2 regions of the Paenalcaligenes sp. Me131 genome follow, and region 1 is predicted to be linked to the other one. Evidence: predicted binding sites of a transcription regulator. Region 1 holds the regulator's gene; the other holds the start of a gene.
The links. The regulator FNR, encoded in region 1, switches genes on or off when oxygen is low (the NO sensors DNR and NnrR bind a similar motif). The targets are predictions, from matches to a motif close to TTGATNNNNATCAA.
Positions count from the first base shown of each region.

Region 2: a site for FNR is predicted at 2,281-2,294, ahead of dsrO (sulfate reduction electron transfer complex DsrMKJOP subunit DsrO). Genes of this name have one in related genera too.

Region 1 is NZ_JBKQGY010000001.1:153,119-157,550, forward strand. It holds gene ccoG (cytochrome c oxidase accessory protein CcoG) at 1-1,505, shown strand, start outside; gene ACLPHM_RS00800 (hypothetical protein) at 1,530-1,763, shown strand; gene fnr (fumarate/nitrate reduction transcriptional regulator Fnr) at 1,864-2,589, opposite strand; gene clpB (ATP-dependent chaperone ClpB) at 2,923-4,432, shown strand, end outside.
Region 2 is NZ_JBKQGY010000003.1:603,404-607,835, forward strand. It holds gene ACLPHM_RS14465 (molybdopterin dinucleotide binding domain-containing protein) at 1-23, opposite strand, end outside; gene nrfD (NrfD/PsrC family molybdoenzyme membrane anchor subunit) at 41-1,129, opposite strand; gene dsrO (sulfate reduction electron transfer complex DsrMKJOP subunit DsrO) at 1,145-2,035, opposite strand; gene ACLPHM_RS14480 (acetylornithine transaminase) at 2,367-3,560, opposite strand; gene dinB (DNA polymerase IV) at 3,785-4,432, opposite strand, start outside.

The DNA of each region.
Region 1 (4,432 bases):
GTAGTGACGCTCCCCATCGTCATCCAGACGAAGGAAATACAGAGCAGGTACCGGAATGGCGGCCACCTAGTTCCTCCAAGCCGGTGACAGCTAAAGCGTCCGCTCATGCTGTGAAGGTCGTCGACATTAATCAGAAGATCTATGCTCGATCGGTAAAAGGGGTGTTCGCCAATTGGCGAATCGCCCTTGTATTCCTCACCCAGATTATTTATTACGGTCTGCCTTGGTTGCAGTGGAATGAACGCCAAGCCGTCTTGTTTGATCTGGGTACGAGGAAGTTCTATTTGTTCGGCATTGTGATGTGGCCACAGGATATTATTTACCTGACTGTGCTGCTGATTTTGTCGGCATTCTCGCTGTTTCTCTTTACCGCAATGGCAGGGCGTTTGTTCTGTGGTTACGCCTGTCCGCAAACGGTATATACCGAAATCTTCATGTGGGTTGAACGCAAGGTGGAAGGCGACCGTATGGCTCGCATCCGTCTGGATGAGGCTCCTTGGAGTGCTAAAAAACTGCGTCTCAAAGCCACAAAGCATTTCTTGTGGATAGTGATTGCGCTGTGGACTGGTTTTACATTTATCGGTTACTTCGCACCTATTCGCGAGTTAGGCGCGCAGATTCTAGATTTCACATTGGGTCCATGGCAGTGGTTCTGGTTGTTCTTCTACGGTTTTGCTACCTGGGGGAATGCAGGCTTTCTGCGTGAGGCAATCTGTAAGTACATGTGCCCGTACGCACGTTTCCAAAGCGTGATGGTGGATGACGACACGTTTGTGGTGAGTTATGACCACGTGCGTGGTGAGCCTCGTGGTAAACGTTCTAAAAAGGTAGACCACAAAGAAGCGGGCTTAGGGGACTGTGTAGACTGTACGCTCTGTGTACAGGTCTGTCCGACCGGCATCGATATTCGAGAAGGGCTGCAATACATGTGTATTGGGTGTGGGGCCTGTATCGATGCCTGTGATGATGTGATGGAGAAACTGGATTACCCCAAAGGGCTGATTCGCTATACCTCTGGTCGCGCTATTACCGAGCGTTTGAGCCAGTCTCAGGTACGCCGACACATGTTTAGGCCTCGTATCTTGGTGTATATTGCAATCTTGAGCCTTATTACTGTGGCAGCGGCCTATTCGCTGGTAGCCCGTAATGATCTGCATATGGATGTCATCCGTGATCGTGGGGTAATGGGGCGTGAGATTCCTGGCGGCTACATAGAGAATATCTATAGACTGCAAATGATGAACAAGTCCGAGCAGCCTATGCGTATTGAGTTAGAGGCTGAAGGTTTCCCAGGTATCACGATTAGTACAGTGAACAGCGGTAGTGCAGAAATAGTCGTACCATCAGCAACGAACGAGTTGATTCCTGTACACGTACGGGTTCCGGTAGAAGCTGGTTTGAAAGAAGGTATGCACGATATTGTGATTACTGCTCGAAAACCCGCAAACGCTGAGTCTGGTGAAGAATTCATCAGTGAGAAAACACGATTTTATGTGCCTCGCTAAGGCGCACACGATAAAGGACCTATCATGGCAAATGCAATAGATCAGGAATTGGATACGCAACCGTGGTTTAAAGAGCCTTGGCCGTGGATTCTCATGGCGGGCCCATTTGTGGCTATGGTTGGCTGCGCGATCACTATCGCTTTGGTATTGCAACCTACAGGGGTAAGCGAAGAGATTAGTGATGGCGGGCAGAAGCGTGGTTTGGTGGTGACCAGAGATCAAGCACCTGAGGCTCCTGCCGTAGTAGAAGCAGAGTAAAGCCACTACGCAGCAATAAAAAATCCCACGTTGTTACGTGGGATTTTTTTATGATGCCTTAAGCGTTGCGACGTTGAAGGCTTGCCAATAGGTCTGTGGCTTAGCAGTCTACCCCAGCCATTGCTTGCAGCGCAGGCAGGTCTAGGATCATGACTTCGCGTTGTTGTATACGCAGTAAGCCTTCACGGGCAAAGCGTGAGAACAGACGGCTAACCGTTTCTAGTGTTAGGCCCAAGAAGTTACCAATTTCTTCACGGCTCATGCGCAAAATGAACTGGTAAGGGGAGTAGCCCAAGGTAGACAAGCGTTGCGACAGGTTGATCAAGAAAGCGGCAAGACGCTGTTCAGAGCGTAATGCGCCCAAGTTCATGATCAGGGTATGAGCACGGTTGATTTCCTTACTCATTAGGCGACGCAGTTGTTGTTGCAAGATGGGAAGCTGCAATGACAGCTTATCTAGCTCGTTCAACGGCATCACACAGACCTCACTGTCTTCCAGTGCGATAGAGTGAGAGACATGGCGGTTATTTAATAACCCATCCATGCCAATAATTTCGCCCGGCAGCAAGAAGCCAGTAATCTGCACTTGGCCGGATGCGTCTTCCAGTTGTGTCTTGATGCTGCCTGTGCGCAAGGCATAGATGGCGTCTACTTCATCATCAAGGTGGAACAGGACAGAGCCTTTGGTCAAACGTATGCGTTCTTTGACCAGTTCATCCAGTTTCTGCAGGTCGTGGTTGGACATCCCCAGCGGCAAGCAGATTTCATTCAGCATGCAGGATGAGCAACGTATAGCATCGTGACTGACAGAGATTCGTTTTTGCATAGAAAGCGTCTGCGGTTGAAAACAGTTAGGTACAAAGACCGTAATGAGAGCTTATTTTCAAACGCAGCATAAAATTCGCACTTCGGAGTGAAGTGCCATAGTTAGTATTCTAGCGTATTTAAAAGCTCTTTTTGAAACATCAAGGATTTTGCTTTTTCTTTTATTTTAGTGGGTTGCAATAAATGTAAGAAAATGCAAATAAACACATAAATGATTTTAACAGGCTCTTGAAGTTTGGCCAGATGTCATCATCTATAAGTCAAGCGAAATTAAACTGGTGCAGTCTGTGAATACTCATCGCAAGATTCTGCACATTACCTAGAGTAAGGCAACATGCGAATTGATAAATTAACGACAAAATTTCAACAGGCTTTGGCTGATGCGCAAAGCTTGGCATTGCAACAGGGCAATTCTTATCTGGAACCTGTACACGTATTGGCTGCATTGTTGGCTGACGTGGATTCCGGAGCAGGCAGTCTATTGGCGCGTGCAGGTGTGGCCGTGCCGCGTTTACAAGCCGAAGTTAAAAAAGCAATTGATGCATTACCTCAGATTTCATCTGGGGATGTGAATTTAAATATTAGCCGCGAACTACAAAGTGCGTTGGCATTAACGGAAAAAGAAGCCACCTCACGTGGTGATACCTATATTGCCAGCGAATTATTTTTGTTGGTATTAAGCCGAGATAAAGGGCAGGCTGGCCGCTTATTAAAAGAAGCTGGTCTAAACGAGCAAGCGTTGGTTGCCGCGATTGATGCTGTGCGCGGTGGTGAATCGGTGAGTGACGCAGAAGGCGATGCCAATAGAGAAGCGTTGTCCAAATACACCACAGACCTGACTGAGCGTGCTCGTCTGGGTAAGTTAGACCCGGTGATTGGTAGGGACGATGAGATCCGTCGTTCTATACAGATCTTGCAACGTAGAACCAAAAACAACCCTGTGCTGATTGGTGAGCCAGGTGTAGGTAAAACAGCAATTGTGGAAGGGTTGGCTCAGCGTATCGTGAATAACGAAGTGCCTGAGAACCTGAAAAACAAACGTGTGTTGGTACTGGATTTGGCCGCCTTGTTAGCGGGTGCTAAATACCGTGGTGAGTTTGAAGAGCGTCTGAAAGCTGTCTTGAAAGAATTGTCTCAAGACGCGGGTAAAACCATTCTCTTTATTGATGAAATCCATACCATGGTTGGTGCAGGTAAAGCCGAAGGTGCGATGGATGCCGGCAATATGCTGAAACCAGCGCTGGCCCGTGGTGAGCTGCACTGTATAGGTGCCACGACCTTGGATGAGTACCGTCAGTACATAGAGAAAGATGCCGCGTTAGAGCGTCGCTTCCAGAAAGTGCTGGTGGATGAGCCTGATGTAGAGTCCACCATTGCGATTCTGCGTGGTTTGCGTGAACGTTATGAGTTGCACCACGGTGTGGTCATTACTGACCCAGCGATTGTGGCTGCTGCTGAGCTGTCTAACCGCTACATTACCGACCGATTCTTGCCGGATAAAGCGATTGACTTGATCGATGAAGCGGCTGCGCGTATTCGTATGGAGATTGACTCAAAACCTGAAGTCATGGATAGGCTAGATCGCCGCATGATTCAGCTCAAAATTGAGCGTGAAGCCGTGCGTAAAGAAACTGACGATGCGTCACAGCGTCGTTTGGCCACCATTGAAGAAGAGCTGGAGCGTTTGCAACGCGAGTACAACGATTTTGAGGAAGTCTGGAAAGCCGAGAAAGCGGCTGTACAAGGTACGCAGTCTATCAAGGAAGAAATTGAGCAGCTCAAAGCGGAAATGGCTGAACTGCAACGTAAAGGTCAGTTTGATAAATTGGCTGAGCTGCAGTACG
Region 2 (4,432 bases), on a different contig from region 1:
AGTTCACGTCGTTCTATTTTCATATTCGTACTCCAACAATTCAGGCTTGACGGGTGTTACCCAACTGATTCAAGGGCAGCAATGAGGTCAGGGCGATGAACAAAAACACCCACAAACCTGCTGTACCCACAATGCCTAGCAATCCTTCTGGCCCCAAGGGCAACTGGTAGCTGTAGTAGCCTGCACCGGTTTTAGGCACTTCTTGGCCGCCGATGAAAATACTCCAGCGCATCATCCATGTAGAGTGCAGGGCCAACAAACCAATCAACAAACCAGAACCGGGACGTTTCCATGCCAACAAGAAGGTAATCACTGTTGCCAATACCGCCCATGCTGCCGCCAAGCGCCAGTTTTCGGCGGGTGCAACTTCCGCCAACGCCGCACTGTGTACGGGAGACAAGCCGCTCAACGCGATCGCCAACCACACTGCACCTACCAACAGTGCACACAACTGGCTAACCGCCAACCAGCGCGATGCTTTCTGCACAATCAGGGGGGAAGGTCTGGACATCATGCGATTGAAAATCAGCACCATACCCAGCGCACCAGCCATGGCGGTCACTACAAACTGCACGGGCAATAACGGTGTGTTCCACAGTGGGCGAGACGCTACCACCATCACTTCAGCACCGGTGTACAGCGCTACCAAGATCGCACCGATGGTCGTGATCACCGCAGCAATTTTCAGCGCGGCGCGGCTTTCATGGCCACCTAAGGACAACCATCTGGCGATAGGAGCGTAGCGTGTAGGTTGCGCACCCGTTTTAGCCAACAGCGGACGCCATGCCAACCAGCCATACAGCAACAAACCACCCACATACACAGGGATAAATACCGCCCCCCATGCCATCCACGATTTAGGATTGAAGTGCAGATAGAAATTCAAAAAACGGCCGGGTTGGTGCAAGTCCGCCAGCAAGGCTACCGGAGCACTAATACCGCAGATCACGGCCACCGCTAACGCTAAGTTAGAAATCCCGTTCCATGAGGGACGTTTGAACATAACTCCTGGCAAAGACAGCAGGAACCCGCAGTACGACAGGCCAATCAGAAAGAAGTACTGTACCGCCCAGGGCAACCAAGCCACTTCGCGGGAAACGTTGATGGTTTCTACAATTTGGGTATACATAGCAGGCTCCAGAACTTAGATGGACGTATGGCGAGGTTTCCACAAGGCAGCTTCACCCACTACCTTGCCCTGGAATTTCTCATCCAGCCCTATGTAAAACACCTGTGGGTCTGTGCCCGCCTCAGGTTTCAACACTTTCAGTTCATCTTTGGATGCCTGTAGCAAGTGGTTCAATTCGCCATCGGGATCATTCAGATCACCAAAAATACGGGCGCCGCCCACACAGGTTTCCACACAGGCGGGTAACAAGCCGGCTTCGAGTCGGTGCGCACAGAAGGTGCATTTATCGGCCTTTCCCGTGCTGTGATTGATGAAACGCGCATCGTAAGGACAGGCTTGTACACAGTACGCACAGCCCACACAGCGGTCGCTGTCTACCAGTACCAAACCATCTTCTTGTTTGAAGGTCGCACCCACCGGACATACCGGCACACAGGGTGGGTTATCACAGTGGTTGCACAATCGGGGCAGCACGTAGGTGCCGGCAGGTTGGTCTTCACCTTCTAGCGCCACGCTATAGGTGGACACCACCGTACGGAAGCTGCCTTCAGGCACGGCGTTTTCCTGAATACAGGACACCGTACAGGCCTGACAGCCGATGCACTTGCGTACGTCTACTAACATGGCCCAACGGTGTTTGTTTTGCTCGTCTGCCATTGCCGGTGCGGGCAAGGCAACTGCGGCGGCTGTCACCACGGGAATACCGCGCAAGAATGCGCGTCTACCTGCATCGGGTTGCGACGCTTGGCTCGCGCAGGAAAGCGCAGCCCCTTTGCAGCCTGAAGTGGACACACTAGTGGCTTGAGTAGCCGGTTGCAGGGATTCTGCCCGGGCTTTGCGCGAGAAAAAACGGATTATGCTCTGGCGCGGTGTAGCACCGGTGTTGGCTTCTGGACTAGGGCTCATAGAACTCTCCTGACATCATTGCGTACACGTTCCGCAACGTTTTGATTTATTGTAAAAATCAGTGCGGTTCTGTGCGTTATGGTCAGAGTAAGTGGTGGCCCCTACGCCAACTATAGATACTAAACACTACCTTAGTAGATGAAAGTACCTATATAGAAAACCCTTAATCCTTTCAAGCCTATAAGCCATCAGGTATTAAGGGTTTTGGGGTGCTTAGCCAGCCTACGCATGAGAATGAGCAAAGCTTGATACTGCTCAATATGTAGTTGACTATATAGCGTTCACTTATCCCTACAAAAAGTAAGGATTAGGCCCTAAACGGGCCTAGCGCTTAGCGACTGCGTACTTCAGTAATGATCGCATCCAGCTCAGACAAGGCCAATGCCAACTCGTCTTCGGTCACGTTCAATGCAGGCATAAAGCGCAGCAATTCTGGACGTGGCGCGTTCAACAACATGCCTTGTGGTTCGCGGTTACGCGCAGCCAACACAATCGCTGCACCGTCAGGACGATCCATTTTCAGCGCACGCAGCAAGCCCATACCGCGCTCGCCATTCATGCCCCATTTTTTGCTCAGCGCATTCAAGCCGTCAGACAGTTGTTTACTACGCGCTTGTACGGATTCCATAAAACCAGGCGCTGCCAAGGTATCAAATACCGCCAAGCCAGCCGCCGCCATCACAGGGTTACCACCATACGTACCGCCTTGCTCGCCATGTGCGAAGCACGATGCAGACTCGGTAGCACACAATGCTGCCAGCGGAATACCGCCACCAATGCCTTTAGCCAAGGTCATGATGTCAGGCTCGATCTCAGAATGCTGGTAGGCAAACATTTTGCCTGTACGGCCCATACCTGTTTGCACTTCGTCCACGATCAACAGCATATTGTTTTCGCGGGTCAGAGCACGCAGCTGCTGCATGAACTCTTTGGTGGCAGCAATCACACCGCCTTCACCTTGTACTGGCTCCAACATCACGGCCACGGTTTTGTCGTCGATCAGTGCTTTAACCGAGTCAATATCGTTCAGGATCGCTTTAGGGAAACCGTCTACCTGAGGCGCGAACATGGTGTCCCAACCCTCTTTACCGGATGCAGACATAGTCGCAATGGTACGGCCGTGGAAACCATGGTCAAAAGTAATGATTTTGTAGGAACCGTTACGGTTCACTTTGCCCCATTTACGGGCCAATTTGATCGCGCCTTCGTTAGCTTCGCCACCGCTGTTCGCAAAGAACACGCGATCAAAGCACGATGCGGCGGTCAAACGTTTTGCCAACGCCATGGAAGGCTCGTTGTAAAACGCAGGGGAGGGGTTCATCAATTTCTGCGCTTGCTCGTGCATCGCATCTACGATCACTTTAGGGCTGTGACCCAACGCGTTCACTGCCCAACCCTGAATCATATCCAGGTATCGTTTGCCATTATGGTCTTCCAGCCAGGAACCCTGACCTCGAACAAAAACCAGCTCCGGGCGAGCTGTAATATCCATAAGCGCCTTGGCACCGGACCGATCAAATTGCATAACGGCAAACCCTATAAGGTAAAAACGTAGTGGGTGAAATCGTGCACCCACAATGGACAAAAGCCCTTGTTTAGTTTCACGTAAACAAAGGCATTAGCGCGCACGGTAAAAGCACCATGCAAGTATGCATATAATTTACCGCTACAGCGCAGAAATGCAAGAGAAACTGCGTGTTTGCCGCCTATGTGGCACACAGACGCTACGCATGCGCCACACCACGGTCATTAAAACGAAGTTTGCTCGTCTTCCCAGCCTAACAACGACAATTGTTGCGGTGCTTCATCCCAGCGCCTTGCTTCGTCTTCGGGGACTAAATTGCTAGCTTTCACTCCAAATAAACGCAACGCCGGTTTATCAAACGGCACCCGTCGCAAACACTGACCCGCCACCGCGTGAATCTCTGCCGCATCCACCACCGGCATCTCTACGCTGCGATCGCGTGTGACCGTACTAAAGTCATGAAAACGTACTTTGATGCCTATGGTTTGTGCCCGCACTTTTTTGCGCCGTAAATCGGCTTCTAGCTGTTGGCACAAGCGCTTAAATACCGCCGATAAGGTCTGCTTATCTTGGCGCACGTGCAAATTGCGCTCAAAGGTAGTTTCACGGCTAATAGACTTAGGCTCGGGGCTAAGGTCTAGCTCGCGTTCATCCTGACCTTGCGCCACTCGACTTAACCACTGTGCATAACTTAAACCAAAGTGCTGCTGTAACAGAGCAGGGGGCGTCGCCGCCAGCTCACCTATAGTATGTATATCTAACTCTTGTAGCTTGATATGTGCTTTGGGGCCTACCCCGTTGATCTTATTAACGGCCAAAGGCCAAATACGACCTTGCACATCGTCCATGCTCAGAATGGTGTAGCCATTAGG